2 regions of the Thermobifida alba genome follow, and region 2 is predicted to be linked to the other one. Evidence: riboswitches for the same ligand, from Rfam matches in the RefSeq annotation. Region 2 holds a riboswitch; the other holds the start of a gene.
What was found. A riboswitch is a leader RNA that binds a small molecule or an ion and turns the genes downstream of it on or off. The one in region 2 is predicted to bind cobalamin.
Positions count from the first base shown of each region.

Region 1: another riboswitch for cobalamin. It lies ahead of metE (5-methyltetrahydropteroyltriglutamate--homocysteine S-methyltransferase); the one in region 2 lies ahead of cobN (cobaltochelatase subunit CobN).

Region 1 covers NZ_CP051627.1:3,720,130-3,727,548, forward strand. The annotation lists gene FOF52_RS16480 (GntR family transcriptional regulator) at 45-785, opposite strand; gene FOF52_RS16485 (hypothetical protein) at 883-1,260, opposite strand; gene FOF52_RS16490 (GntR family transcriptional regulator) at 1,696-2,475, opposite strand; gene FOF52_RS16495 (NUDIX hydrolase) at 2,494-2,961, shown strand; cobalamin riboswitch at 3,676-3,896, shown strand; gene metE (5-methyltetrahydropteroyltriglutamate--homocysteine S-methyltransferase) at 4,048-6,366, shown strand; gene FOF52_RS16505 (YciI family protein) at 6,603-7,025, shown strand; gene FOF52_RS16510 (RNA polymerase sigma factor) at 7,022-7,419, shown strand, end outside.
Region 2 covers NZ_CP051627.1:4,337,344-4,344,762, reverse strand. The annotation lists gene cobF (precorrin-6A synthase (deacetylating)) at 1-172, opposite strand, end outside; gene cobN (cobaltochelatase subunit CobN) at 169-3,789, opposite strand; cobalamin riboswitch at 3,896-4,089, opposite strand; gene cobG (precorrin-3B synthase) at 4,124-5,296, shown strand; gene FOF52_RS19390 (precorrin-8X methylmutase) at 5,293-5,967, shown strand; gene FOF52_RS19385 (precorrin-2 C(20)-methyltransferase) at 5,964-7,419, shown strand, end outside.

The sequences.
Region 1 (7,419 bases), 620 kb from region 2:
AACTTGACCAAACAAGTGGCTAAGTGATCGAGCTTCCCTGGCCCCTACACAGCCGAGTAGGAGTCTTCCAGTTCATGCAGGTCACCGGGGAGAACTACTTCGGCGACGGCAAGCACTTCTCCCGAGGTGTCCACTATCCGCGCGACGATCCCGAGCACTGGGGTCCCCTTTTCGAGTCCGAGGAGTTCATTCTCCTCATCGGTGGCCAGTCGTGCGCTGAGCCGCTCGAAGACCAGTGAAGGACGGAGTTGCTTGACACGCTGGATGTGTTCACGGGCACCGATGCTGATCGGGGTGGGGTCCCCAAGGTCCGTTCCTTCTGCCACGTCCAGAGGAAACCACAGCGTCACCAACTCGCTTGGTTCGTCGTCGACGAGCACCAAGCGCCGCCGCATGATCGCCGGAGCGTTCTCGGGTAGGCCGATCGTCTCAGCGATGGTCGCGGGAACGGACATCCGTCCCGCACAGACGATCTGGTCGCTCTTGGAGTTCTCCGGAGCTTCAAAGGCACTCGCCCCGGCATGCGAACGTTCGACAGCCTGGTGAGGAACGCCCTTGACGAACGAACCGCGCCCGTGTTCGCGTTCGATCCATCCCTGCATGCTGAGGATCTGGAGAGCACGAACAACCGTAGACCGACCCGCGCCGAACTCACGCACCAAACGCGTCTCGGAGGGCAGCTTCTCGCCCACCGGGTAGGTACCGTCTTCGATCCGCTCTTGGAGCGTTCGGACGATCTGCGCGTATTTAGGAGGCGTAAACTCCAGACCTGACATGTTGACCATCCGGTTGGTCCATCGCTCGTTTGGTCAAGTTTACCTGCGAACTTGATCCAAGTTGATCTAACCCACTCGCGTTTATGACTCTGTGCCTCGACAAGCGTCAGAGGGCTTGCCAGTCCACCGCGCGTTCCACCGTGTAGACCTGCAGACTGTCCACAGTAGCCCCGCAGGTCGCGCGCCGTTCCATGTCGACCAAGGCACGAGCGACCAGCACCGCATCATCACGTGCTGCTTCGTCACCAGACGACAGGATCGGAGAGACAACCTGGCGGACGTGGTAGCACGACGCTCCGTCGACTTCGTGCCACAAGCCCACGATGTAGGTCGCCCTGAGCCGTCGTAAGGCTATGGCCTTGGGCAAGGCGCACTGATAACGCCTGACCACACGTTCACCGTTCGACTGGGTGAACTCCGCCTCGTAGGTGATGGATCGCCAGTCCTCAGCGACGACACGAACCCGCGCTTCCCCTGGACGCATTCATTCCCCCCGACAACTCCGGTCTTGGCTCTGAGGCCCATACCTGGTCACGACTGAGGAAGTTGGGCGATCCCCGTCACCGCAACACACCCTTTCCTCGACACGCGGAGCAAGAGACGACGCGCGTCAACGGCTTGCGGGTGGTGGACGAACGTACGACGACCAGTCGTCGAGGGCGGACGGTCTTCCAGCCACGACCCCGGCAGGCCCGGCAGTGTTGCGGAGCGGAGGCAGTCACGGAATTGCTCCTCGGGGGACTGTGGTGGTGCCCTTTGCCAAGGGATCGAGGGCACCACCACACCAGCAAACCCAGAAAGCAGCTCATCAACATGAGATGAGCTCATCTACTCATGTACATGAGTTGCATGGACAAGGGTGCCCCACCTATGTACATAAGTCAATCCTCCTGAGGGGAAGGAGAAGAGAACCCGCCGGTTAGTCCGTCGCAGGAATCCGGTAGTCGAGCACGAACTGATCAGCTGCCATGATCGTGTCGCAGACCTCCACCACGCGTCCTGTCGTGGTCACCGCGTTGCGGGTGAGGTGGATGACCGGGGAGCCGGGACTCAGTCTCAGCGCGGTCGCCTCCTGCTTGGTCGCGATACGCGCTCGAATGGTCTCGGTGTACTCCGCGAACTCGTGCCCGTGGTCCTCCAGTCGCGCGTAGATACCGCCGCCACCCGGATTCTCCTCGAACAGCTCGGGGATGTCCCGAGCCACGTCCCACGGCAGATACGACGTCGCTTCCTCGGTCGGGGTCCCGTCACTGAAGTACAGGCGGCGCCGGGCCAGTACCTTGGCCCCTTCCTCCACACCCAGGCGGTCGGCGATCTCCTGTGGAGCAGGAACCGGACCGATCGAGAGCACCTGGACTGTGGGCTTCACTCCCGCCTGTTCGGTCTCCGCGATGTAGGCGGCCTTGCCGGCCCGCCGGTGCGAACGCCGGAAGCGATCCGAGGACTTGCGTGTCACCGGAGGACGCGACTTCACAAACGAGCCCTTGCCCTGGTAGGTCACCACCAGGCCAGCCGTGCGCAGTTCTGCGACGGCCTTGCGGACCGTTCCCGAGGAGACGCCGTAACGCTCCATCAGCGCCGCCTCGCTGGGGATCTCCTCACCCGGAGCCAGACGGTCGGACTTGATCTGCTCCTCGATGTCGTCAGCGATCTGGAGGTACATCGGCTTCGCCGACCTTGCCCCTACTGTGCTCGCCATAGTCCTTGGGTACCTCCTATGCTCCTGTACATGGGTAACAGCACCGGAGAGGCCCCGTCAACGCCGCTGCATTCAGTGTCAGTGGCGGGAGCCGTCATCCGAGACGACGGGCGGTTTCTGGCCATCCGCCGCCGGGACAACGGAACGTGGGAACTTCCCGGCGGCGTCCTGGAGCTGGACGAGACCCCCGAGGACGGCGTCGTCCGCGAAGTGCGGGAAGAGACTGGCGTCCTGGTGAAAGTGGACCGCCTGACCGGCGTCTACAAGAACATGGCTCGCGGAATCGTCGCCCTGGTCTTCCGCTGCCACCCCTCCGGAGGCCGGGAGCACCCTTCCTCGGAGTCGACCGCCGTCGCCTGGCTCACCCCCGAAGAAGTGAAGGAACGGATGACCGAGGTCTACTCGGTCCGCCTCCTCGACGCCCTGGACAGCGACGCACCCCACGTCCGCGCCCACGACGGCAAACACCTCCACCGAGCACGCTAGTCAGAGACTTCGCCTTCCGGCATCGACTGCCGAATCTGGCTGTATGGGATCAAGGCGACGGCGCTGCGCGCCGTCGCGGCGTCTGGGGGTGGCCCCGGCTGCGGGCTGCCGCCCGGTCCGGGGCCACCCCCAGACGGCTCCTGATTCCGCTTGCCGCAGGCGACCGCCCACCGGCCGTAGTCACCGAGCCGTGGTTCCTGACGTCCTCGGTTCCCGTGGCACTCGATCGCGCGACTCTGCCTGTCTGTGGCTGAGGACTCCGGCGCGATCGAGCACCACGACCGAGGACCGTGGTCGCCCGCCGCTGTGGTTGCCGAAATCCCGGGTGGCGCAGGGCTGACCCGATCCCGTAGCGTCGCCGCCCCCGTGCTAACACGGCTGCTAACAACGGCTCCGAACAGGGCTGGACAGCTCCGGAATCATCGCCCTCCCTGAAAGGCGTCCACCCAGCTCAGACACCGTTTCTGGACCTCCACGGACATCCCGCACACGACTACGGATCAGAAGGTTGGGGGTTCGAGTCCCTCCGAGTGCGCCAGCTGAGACCAGCAAGATCAAGGCCCTGACCTGCGGGAACGCAGCGACAGGGCCTTTGTCGTGGGTGCGGGACAGGAAGCGCACGGTGATCTTGTCCCTGGTGCCCTTTTCGGCTTCCCCGATGGCACTGAGGACAAGATCATCGGACCAGCGTGCACCGGCCCCGCACCGACCCCCTAGGCTGGGGGCCGCGGTGGTTCGCCCTGTCCGCCAGACAGGAGCGTCGCAAGAGGGAACCCGGTGGGATTCCGGGACTGCCCCGCAGCGGTGAGCGGGAACGACCGCCGTCACACGCACTGGGCCCGGGGAAACGGGTCTGGGAAGCGACGGCCAGTAGGCGCCTCGTACCACGAGGTGTGCCCGCAAGTCCGAAGACCTGCCACTGCCCGCGCACGGACCGCCGTGTGCGGAAGTTTCGGTGACTCCGAGGGCGGGTCGGCGTACACACGAGCGGAGGACGTACCCCCGTACGTCCGCCCCGCAGACCTTTCCTTCGTGCCTCCCCCGTCCCGGGGTCGCCGCCGAGAGCAGCTCGCGAAGGAGAGTGCTGTGACAGCCAAGGCCACGGCAGCGGCGGCACGCGCCACCGTGTACGGCTACCCCCGCCAGGGGCCGAACCGGGAACTGAAGAGGGCGGTCGAAGGCTACTGGGCGGGCCGTGTCACCGCCGGTGCGCTCCACCGCACCGCAGCGGAGATCCGCCGCGCCAACTGGCGGCAACTGGCCGAAGCCGGTGTCCACGAGGTCCCCACCGGCGACTTCTCGTACTACGACCACGTGCTGGACACCACCGTCATGGTCGGTGCGGTCCCCCGGCGCCACCGCGCCGCCGTGGCCGCCGACCCGCTGGACGGCTACTTCGCGATGGCCCGGGGCAGCCAGGACGCGGCACCGCTGGAGATGACCAAGTGGTTCGACACCAACTACCACTACCTGGTGCCGGAACTGGGCCCCGACACGGTCTTCACCGCTGATTCCACCCGGCAGGTCGCCGAATTCGCCGAGGCCCGGGAGTTGGGGCTCACCGCCCGTCCCGTCCTGGTCGGCCCGGTCACCTACCTGCTCCTCGCCAAGCCCGGGCCGGACGTCGCCGCGGGCTTCGCCCCGCTGAGCCTCCTGGACCGGCTGCTTCCCGTCTACGCGGAGGTGCTCGCCGACCTGCGGGCCGCGGGCGCCGAGTGGGTGCAACTGGACGAGCCCGCCCTCGTCCAGGACCGGTCCCCGGCCGAACTGGACGCCGCCGCGGCAGCCTACCGCATGCTGGGCGAACTCTCCGACCGGCCGAAACTGCTGGTCGCCTCGTACTTCGACCGGCTCGGGGAGGCGCTTCCGGTCCTCGCCGCCTCCCCGGTAGAGGGCCTGGCCGTGGACTTCACCGGCCCCGCGGCAGCCAACCTCGACGGCCTCGCCGCGATCGGCGGACTGCCCGGCAAACGCCTGGTCGCGGGCGTCGTCGACGGCCGCAACGTGTGGGTCGACAACCTGGAGAAGTCGCTGGCCACGCTGGCCACGCTCCTCGGTCTGGCCGACCGGGTGGACGTGGCCGCCTCCTGCTCCCTGCTGCACGTCCCGCTCGACGTCTCGGCGGAGCACGGCATCGACCCGCAGATCGCCCGCTGGCTGGCCTTCGCCCGGCAGAAGACCAGAGAGGTCGTCGTCCTGGCCCGGGGCCTGTCCCACGGCACCGGAGCCGTCGCCGGGGAACTCGCCGCCAACCGCGCCCATCTGGCCTCCCGTGCGGCCTCACCCGTCACCCGCGATCCAGCCGTCCGCGCCCGCTGTGCCGCTGTCACCGAAGCCACCGCGCGCCGCACCCAGCCGTACCCCGAACGGGCCGCGGCCCAGCGCGACCGCCTGAAGCTGCCGCCGCTGCCCACGACCACGATCGGCTCCTTCCCGCAGACCGCCGAACTGCGCTCCGCGCGGGCGGACCTGCGGGCCGGGCGGATCGACACGGCGGCCTACGAGCAGCGCATCGCCGACGAGATCCGCGCGGTGGTCGCCTTCCAGGAGGAGGTCGGACTGGACGTCCTGGTGCACGGCGAACCCGAACGCAACGACATGGTGCAGTACTTCGCCGAGCAGCTCACCGGCTACCTGACCACCCAGCACGGCTGGGTCCAGTCGTACGGCACCCGCTACGTCCGCCCGCCGATCCTCGTCGGCGACGTCTCCCGCAGCGCTCCGATGACCGTGCGCTGGACGACGTACGCCCAGTCGCTCACCGACCGCCCGGTCAAGGGCATGCTCACCGGACCGGTGACGATGCTCGCCTGGTCCTTCGTCCGCGACGACCAGCCGCTCGCGGAGACCGCCCGCCAGGTCGCGCTGGCCCTGCGGGACGAGGTCGCCGACCTGGAAGCGGCGGGCGCCGCGGTGATCCAGGTCGACGAACCCGCGCTGCGGGAGGCACTGCCGCTGCGCGGCGCCGACCGTCCGGCCTACCTCGCCTGGGCCACCGAGGCGTTCCGGATCGCTACCAGCGCGGTCCGCCCCGACACCCAGATCCACACCCACATGTGCTACGCCGAGTTCGGCGACGTCGTCGAAGCCATCGACGCCCTGGACGCCGACGTCATCAGCCTGGAGGCGGCCCGCTCCCACATGCGGATCGCCGACGAGCTCGCCTCGTACGGCTACCCGCGCGAGGCCGGTCCCGGGGTGTACGACATCCACTCCCCGCGGGTGCCGGACACCGCCGAGATGGCGGCTCTGCTGCGCAGGGGCCTGGAGGCGCTCCCCGCCGAACGACTGTGGGTCAACCCGGACTGCGGCCTGAAGACGCGGGACTGGCCGGAGGTCCGCGCCTCGCTGGAGAACCTGGTGACGGCGGCCCGGGAGGTCCGCTCCCCGTCGGCACGACCGTGACGGCATGACCGCGGTGCCCGGGGCCGGACTTCGGAAGGTCCGGCCCCGGGCACCGCTCCCGACGGTCCGCTGCCCGGTCACCGCCCGGGGCCTCCGGCCGGCGGCGGTCACGCATGAACGCACGGACCGGTGGGATCGCGGAAAAATTTCTCGACCGGTGTCGATCGGGGCGGTGCCCGTTCGACGCAGGGGGTAGAGGGACACGGACAGCGGTTCCCCCGACACCGGGAGAGACGATGAAGTACATGCTCATCATGCGCGCCACCGACGAGGCCGTGCAGGCGTCCAAGGAGCGGGACTTCGAAGAGGTCATCAACGAGATGGGCGCCTACAACGAGGCGATGGTCAAGGCGGGCGTGCTGCTGGCCGGGGAGGGCCTGGCCGACGCGGCCGAGGGGGCCGTCGTCGACTTCGACGCCGAGGAGCCCCTGGTCACCGACGGGCCCTACGGCGAGACCCACGAGCTGTTCAACGGCTTCTGGATCATCCAGGCTGCCAGCCGGGAGGAGGCCGTGGAGTGGGCGAAGCGCGCCCCGCTGGGCCCCGGCACCAAGCTGGAGGTGCGGCGGGTCAACGAGATGGAGGACTTCGCCGACTACGCCGACAACGAGTACATCAAGAAGGAAGCCGGGTGGCGCCAGGAACTCAGCACCCGGTGACCGGGACGACCGAGCCTACCCGGGCGGCAGACCCGCACCGCACCATCGAAGCCGTCTGGCGGATCGAGGGGGCGCGCGTGGTCGCCGCACTGGCCCGGATGACCGGCGACGTCGGCCTCGCCGAAGAACTGGCGCAGGAAGCGGTCGTCGAGGCGCTTCAGTCGTGGCCGGAGCAGGGCGTTCCGCGCAATGCGGGCGCCTGGCTCACGGCCGTGGCCAAGCGCCGCGCCGTCGACGTCTGGCGGCGCCGCGAACGCCTCGACGAGCGGTACCGCGCGATCGCCCGCGACCTCGACGAGACCGGCGAGGACGAGTGGCAGCCGATCGACGACGACATGCTGCGACTGGTGTTCACGGCGTGCCACCCGGCGCTGTCGCGTCAGGCGCAGATCGT
Region 2 (7,419 bases):
GGCAGATCTCCTCCCGCAGCGCCACCAGGTCCCCGGTGCCCGCCCGGCCGGCCTCCGCCTCCTTGTCGGCGACGAGGAAGACGTCGACCTCGTTGAGGGCGTGCACCGCCTCGACGGTGAGCTGGTCGGGGCCGCCCGGTCCGATACCGATGAGCAGGGCCCTGCGGGTCATGGGCGGCCCGTCCCCCGGTCCTCCAGGTCACCCTCGACGTCCAGGTAGACCTGGCGCAGCGCGTCCATCGTCGCCGGGTCGGGCTCCTCCCACAGGCCGCGGTCGGCGGCCTCGGAGAGCCGCTCCACGATGCCGCGCAGCGCCCACGGGTTGGCCTCGCGCAGGAACTCCTGGTTCTCGGCGTCCAGCACGTAGGTCTGGGCGAGCGTCTCGTACATCCAGTCGGCGACCACCCCGGCGGTCGCGTCGTAGCCGAACAGGTAGTCGACGGTTGCCGCCAGTTCGAACGCGCCCTTGTAGCCGTGCCGGCGCATCGCCGCCAACCAGCGGGGGTTGACCACGCGGGACCGGAACACGCGGGCGGTCTCCTCCCGCAGCGACCGGGTGCGCACCCGGTCGGGGGTGGTGGAGTCGCCGATGTAGGCCTTCGGGTCGGCGCCGGTGAGGGCGCGCACGGTGGCGACCATGCCGCCGTGGTACTGGAAGTAGTCGTCGGAGTCGGCGATGTCGTGCTCGCGGGTGTCGGTGTTCTTCGCGGCCACCGCGATCCGCCGGTAGTTGGCGCGCATGTCCTCCGCGGCGGGTTCGCCGTGCAGGTCGCGGCCGTAGGCGAAACCGCCCCACGCGGTGTAGACCTCGGCGAGGTCGGCGTCGGTGCGCCAGTTACCGGAGTCGACGAGCTGGAGGAGTCCCGCGCCGTAGGAGCCGGGCGCGGAACCGAAGATCCGCCGCACCGCGCGGTCGGCGTCGCTGTGCTCGGCGAGGTCGGCGCGCACGTGGGCGCGCACGTAGTTGTCCTCGTCCGCTTCGTCCAGCTCCGCGACCATGCGGAAGGCGTCGTCGAGCATCGCGACGACGTGCGGGAAGGCGTCCCGGAAGAACCCGGAGATGCGGACGGTGACGTCGATGCGGGGACGGCCCAGCTCCTCCAGCGGGACGACGGCCAACTCCCGCACGCGGCGGGACTCCTCGTCCCACTCGGGGCGCACCCCGATGAGCGCCAGCACCTCGGCGATGTCGTCGCCGGAGGTGCGCATGGCCGAGGTGCCCCACACCGACAGGCCCACCGAACGCGGGTACTCGCCGGTCTCGGCCCGGTACCGGTCGATCAGGGCGTCGGCCAGCGCGGCCCCCGTCTCGTAGGCGAGGCGGCTGGGCACGGCGCGCGGGTCGACGGTGTAGAAGTTGCGGCCGGTCGGCAGCACGTTGACCAGGCCGCGCAGCGGCGACCCGGACGGCCCCGCCGGAATGTAGCCGCCGTCCAGGGCGTGCAGCACGGCGTCGAGCTCCTGGCCGGTCCCGGCCAGGCGCGGCACGACCTCCTCGGCCGCGAACCGCAGGACACGGACGACGTCGGGCGCGGTCTCCCCGAGCCGGTCGGCGACGGCGCGGGCCGCCTCCGGGGCCCAGCCGGCCTCTTCCATGCCCTCCACCAGGGCGCGGGCGCGCGCCTCGGCCGCGTCGACCTCGGCGAGGTCCCCGGTGTCGCCGTCCAGGCCAAGCGCGCGGCGCAGCCCCGGAACCGCCCCGGCCTTCCCGCTCCACACCTGGGAGGCGCGCAGGATCGCCAGCACCAGGTTGACCCGGGCCTCCCCGGTGGGCGCCTCACCCAGCACGTGCAGTCCGTCGCGGATCTGCGCGTCCTTGACCTCGCACAGCCAGCCGTCGACGTGCAGCAGGAAGTCGTCGAACTCGGCGTCGTGCGGGCGTTCGGACAGGCCCAGGTCGTGGTCGAGTTTCGCGGCCTGGATCAGGGTCCAGATGCGGGCGCGGATCGCGGGCAGTTTCGCCGGATCCATCGCGGCGATGTTGGCGTGCTCGTCGAGGAGCTGCTCCAGTTTGGCGATGTCGCCGTAGGATTCGGCGCGCGCCATCGGCGGGACGAGGTGGTCGACGATGGTGGCGTGGGCGCGCCGCTTGGCCTGCGCGCCCTCCCCCGGGTCGTTGACCAGGAACGGGTAGACCAGCGGCAGCGAGCCGACGGCCGCGTCGGTGGCGCACGCCGCGGACAGTGCGGCGTTCTTACCGGGCAGCCACTCCAAGGAGCCGTGTTTGCCGAGGTGGATGATGGCGTGCGCGCCGAAGCCGCGTTCCAGCCACCGGTAGGCGGCCAGGTAGTGGTGCGGCGGCGGCAGGTCGGGGTCGTGGTAGATCGCCACCGGGTTCTCTCCGAAGCCGCGCGGCGGTTGGATCATCAGCACCACGTTGCCCGCCTGGAGGGTGGCCAGCACGATGTCGCCGTCGTCGACGAAGAGCGTGCCGGGCGGCTCCCCCCAGTGTTCGGCCATCGCGTCGGTGAGTTCGGCGGGCAGGTCAGCGATCCACTCGCGGTAGCGTTCGGCGGGGATGCGGACCGGGTTGCCCGCCATCTGCTCGGCGGTCAGCCACTCCTCGTCCTGGCCCCCGGCTTCGATGAGCGCGTGGATGAGCGCGTTGCCCGCCTCGGTGTCGTCGGCGAGGTCCAGCCCGGGCAGTCCGTCGCCCAGGTCGTACCCGGCGTCGCGCAGGGCCCGCAGCAGCCGCACCGCCGAGACGGGAGTGTCCAGGCCCACAGCGTTACCGACGCGGGAGTGCTTGGTGGGGTAGGCCGACAGCACGACCGCGATGCGGCGCTGCGCCGGAGGGGTGTGGCGCAGGCGGGCGTGGGCGACGGCGATGCCGGCGACGCGGCGGCACCGTTCGGGGTCGGTGACGTAGTGGGGCAGGCCCTCGTCGTCGAACTCCTTGAAGGAGAACGGCACGGTGATGATGCGGCCGTCGAACTCGGGGACGGCGATCTGGGAGGCGGAGTCCAGGGGGGAGGTGCCGTCGTCGGAGGCCGCCCACTGGTCGCGCCCCCAGGTCAGGCAGAGCGCCTGGAGGATCGGGATGTCAAGCCGCGCCAGTTCGCCGACGTCCCACGCCTCGTCGTCGCCTCCGGCCGAGGCCGCGGCCGGGCGGGTCCCCCCGGCGGCCAGCACGGTGACCACCAGTGCGTCGAGGGTGCCGAGTGTGGCGAGGAGGTCCGCGGGTGCGCCGCGCAGCGAGGAGCAGTAGAGGGGGACCGCGACGGCTTCGCCGGTGGCGTCGACGGCGTCGGCCAGGTCGTGCACGAAACGGGTGTTTCCGCTGGCCTGGTGGGCGCGGTAGTACAGGATGCCGACCCGGGGCAGTCCGTCGCGCTCCGGGGCGGGCCGCTCCGACAGGCCCCACTCGGGCAGTTCGGTCGGCGGGTCGAAGCCCTCACCGCCCAGCAGCACGGTGTCGCTGAGAAACGCGTGCAGCGCGGCGAGGTTGGCGGGACCACCATAGGCCAGGTACCGGTGGGCCTCGGCGGCGGTGCCGAGGGGCACGGTGGAGTGGCTCATCAGCTCCGCGTCGGGGGTCTGCTCGCCGCCGAGCACCACGACGGGCACGCCATGCGCCAGGACCCGGTCGAGGCCCTCCTGCCAGGAGCGGACGGACCCGAGGATGCGCACGACCACCAGGTCGGCGCCGTGGAGGAGCGCGTCGAGCGAGCCGGGGCCGTCGCCCGTGACGTCGAGCCGCGACGGGTTGCCCCAGACGTAGTCCGCGCCGCTGGCACGGGCCGACAGCAGGTCGGTGTCGGAAGTGGAGAGCAGCGCTACGCAAGGCATCGGCGACCCGCCTGAAAGCCGATGGCCGGAAAAGGCGGCGGGGACGCCGAGGGCGGCGCGGGTCGCGGAACGGCACAGGCCATGGTCGATGTCTCCAAAACCCTCGTGGACATGACGTGCCGTGGCCGGTCTCCTGGCTGACGAGTCACCGCCGGCGGGCCGACCTTCCCGGGTGGTCACCCAGTGGTCCCCGGGGTGGTCTCCCAACCCGGGTGAGGCCCGACGACTCCTCGATCACAGTGGCGAGGGCCGCGCCGGTTTCGCACCGGCTTCCCGTTCACCACGGCCCGCCCACCTTAGCGCACCAGTTGAGGGCGTATGCAACCATGTGCCGGTGTTCGACCCACAACCACCCGACCGCTGTCCCGGCGTGCTGCGGCCGCATCTGGCGGCCGACGGCGCGCTGCTGCGGATCCGTGTCCCCGGAGGCCGGACCGACCGCCGCGGACTGGCCGCGCTCAGCCGGATCGCGGCCGAATTCGGCGACGGCGACCTCCATCTGACCTCGCGCGGAAATGTGCAGATCAGGGGAATTCCCACTACGGCCGGAGAACAGATTCCGGACGAATTGCCGGACGCTGTGGCGGCCGCCGGATTCCTGCCGTCCCCCGCCCACGAGCGGGTGCGCAACATCGTCGCCTCGCCGCTTTCCGGAATGGTCGGCGGACGTATGGACGTGCGTCCCGTGGTCGCCGACCTGGACCGGGCGCTGTGCGCCGATCCGCGTCTGGCAGAACTGCCGGGGCGGTTCCTGTTCGGCCTCGACGACGGCCGCGCCGACCTCGCCGACATGCCCTGTGACCTGGGTGCACGAGCGATCGACGGGAAGTCGGCGCAGGTGCGGGTCGGTGCCTTGCCCGGTCCCGTGGTGGCGGGCGCGGACATCGTCACGGCACTGACCGCGCTGGCCCACCGGTTTCTCGACGTGCGCGGGGACCGGTGGAATGTGCACCGGCTCCCCGGGAAAGGCCGGGAGCTGCTCGACGGAAAGGAATTCCCGGAAAGGACCGGAGACCCCGCCGGGTCCGGCGGACCGGGAGCCGTGGAACGGCGGCGCAGCGAACTCCACGGCATTCTCCGCATCGCGGGATCCGCGACCGCGGTGGCGGGTTCGGTGCCGCTGGGCGTTCTCACCCCGCCCCTGCAGCGGGCGCTCGCCGACGCGGCCGACGCGGACTCGGGCACGGTCGTCCTCACCCCGTGGCGGGGCGTGGTCGTCGCCGGAATCCCCGCGGACCGCGTCGAGCGCGTCGCGGCCTCGCTCACCGAGGCGGGACTAGTCCTGGACCCGGATTCCCCGTGGAGCCGGGTCAGCGCCTGCGTCGGCTCCCCGGGTTGCGCGAAGAGCCGGGGCGACACCCGGTCGCACGCGGCCGGCCTGGTCCGACGCCTCACCACCTCCGACGTCCGCGACGACGGACGCCCCGTCCACGTCGCCGGATGCGAGCGCGCCTGCGGCGCCCCGCACACGCCCCACACCCTCGTCCTGCTCGGGAGGACCACGTGACACCGCATTCCGACAGCCGCACCCCCCTGGCTCCGCCGCCCCGCCGCTACGACTATGAGACCGATGGCGCCGCCATCTACGCGCGGTCCTTCGCCACCATCCGGGCCGAGGCCGACCTGTCCGGCTTCGACGCCGACGCCGAGAAGGTCGCCGTCCGCATGATCCACGCCTGCGGGCAGCCGGACCTCAGCCGTGACCTGGTCATCCACCCGGACCTCGTCGCGGCGGCCCGGGGCGCGCTGCGCGCCGGGGCGCCGATCCTCACCGACGCGCGCATGGTGGCCTCGGGGGTGACACGGTCGCGGCTGCCCGCCGACAACGAGGTGCTGTGCATGCTGCGCGACCCCCGCGTCCCGGAACTCGCCGCGAAGTGGCGCACCACCCAGTCGGCGGCGGCGGTGTCACTGTGGGCGGACCGCCTGGAGGGCGCGGTCGTCGCGATCGGCAACGCCCCCACCGCCCTGTTCCACCTGCTGGAGATGATCGACGCGGGCGCGCCCCGGCCGGCCGCGATCATCGGCGTCCCCGTCGGGTTCGTCGGCTCCGCCGAATCCAAGGAAGCCCTGGTCGCGCACCCGGCAGGCATCCCCTACCTGGTGGTGCGCGGCCGCCGCGGCGGTTCGGCGATGGCCTCCGCAGCGATCAACGCCCTCGCCCAGGAGAAGGAATGAGCAGCTCTTCCGGCCACCTGTACGGAGTCGGGCTGGGCCCCGGCGACCCGGAACTGATCACCCGCAAGGCGGCCCGCCTCATCGCCGAGGCCGACGTGGTCGCCTACTACTCGGGTACCCACGGCCGCTCCATCGCGCGGTCCATCGCCGCCGACCTGATCCCCGAGGGGGTGGTCGAGGAACGGCTCGTCTACCCGGTCACCACCGGGACCACCGACCATCCCGGCGGCTACGAGGGCGCCATCGCGGAGTTCTACGATGCGTCGGCGCGCCGCCTGGCCGCGCACCTGGAGCGGGGACGCGACGTGGTCGTGCTGTGCGAGGGCGACCCGCTGTTCTACGGCTCCTACATGTATCTGCACGACCGGTTGGCGCCGCGGTTCCCCGCCACCGTGGTGCCCGGGGTGACCTCGGTGTCCGCGGCTTCCGCTGCGGCGGCGCGCCCGCTGGTGCGCCGCACTGACGTGTTCACGGTGCTGCCCGGCACCTTGCCCGTGCCGGAACTGGCCCGGCGGCTGGCCGACACCGACGGCGTGGCGGTCATGAAGCTGGGCCGGACCTTCGAGGGGGTTCGCGAAGCCCTGGCACAGGCCGGACGGCTCGACGACGCGGTCTACGTGGAACGCGCCTCCATGTCTGGGCAGCGGATTCTGCCGGTGCGGGACGTGGACCCGGCGAGCGTCCCCTACTTCTCGCTGATCCTGAGCACCGGCGACGACGCGCCCCGCAACCGGGGGTTGACCACCCGGGCGCACACGGCCGAGGCGGCCGCGGCGTCCGGCCGCCCGGCGCCCGCCGAACTGCTCGTGGTGGGGCTGGGGCCCGCCGGCGAGCAGTGGCTGACCCCGGAGGTGGAGCGGGTGCTCGCCGAGGTCGACCACGTCGTCGGCTACGGCCCGTACGTGGACCGGGTTCCGGTGCGGCCCGGCCAGCAGCGGCACTCCAGCGGCAACACCGTGGAAGTGGACCGGGCGCGGCTCGCCCTCGACCTGGCGCTGGCCGGGGAGCGGGTGGCCGTGGTGTCGGGCGGGGACGCCGGGGTGTTCGGCATGGCTTCGGCGGTGTTCGAGGCGGCGCAGGACCCCCGCTACGCGGACGTTCCGGTGCGGGTGCTGCCCGGGCTGACGGCGGTGCAGGCGGTCGCCGCGCGGGCGGGCGCGCCTATCGGCGGGGACTTCGCGGTGCTAAGCCTGTCGGACCGGCTCAAGCCGTGGGAGGTCGTCGAGGCCCGGCTGGAGGCGGCGGCCCGCGCCGACCTGGTGATCGCGGTCTACAATCCCGCGTCCCGGTCCCGCCGCACGCAGGTGGCGCGGGCCCGGGAGGTGCTGCTGCGGCACCGTCCGGGCGACACCGTGGTGGTGGTCGGCCGCGACGTGGGCCGTGCTGGCGAGTCGGTGGAGGTCACCACCCTGGAGAAGCTCGCCCCGGACAGCGTCGACATGCGCTGCCTGC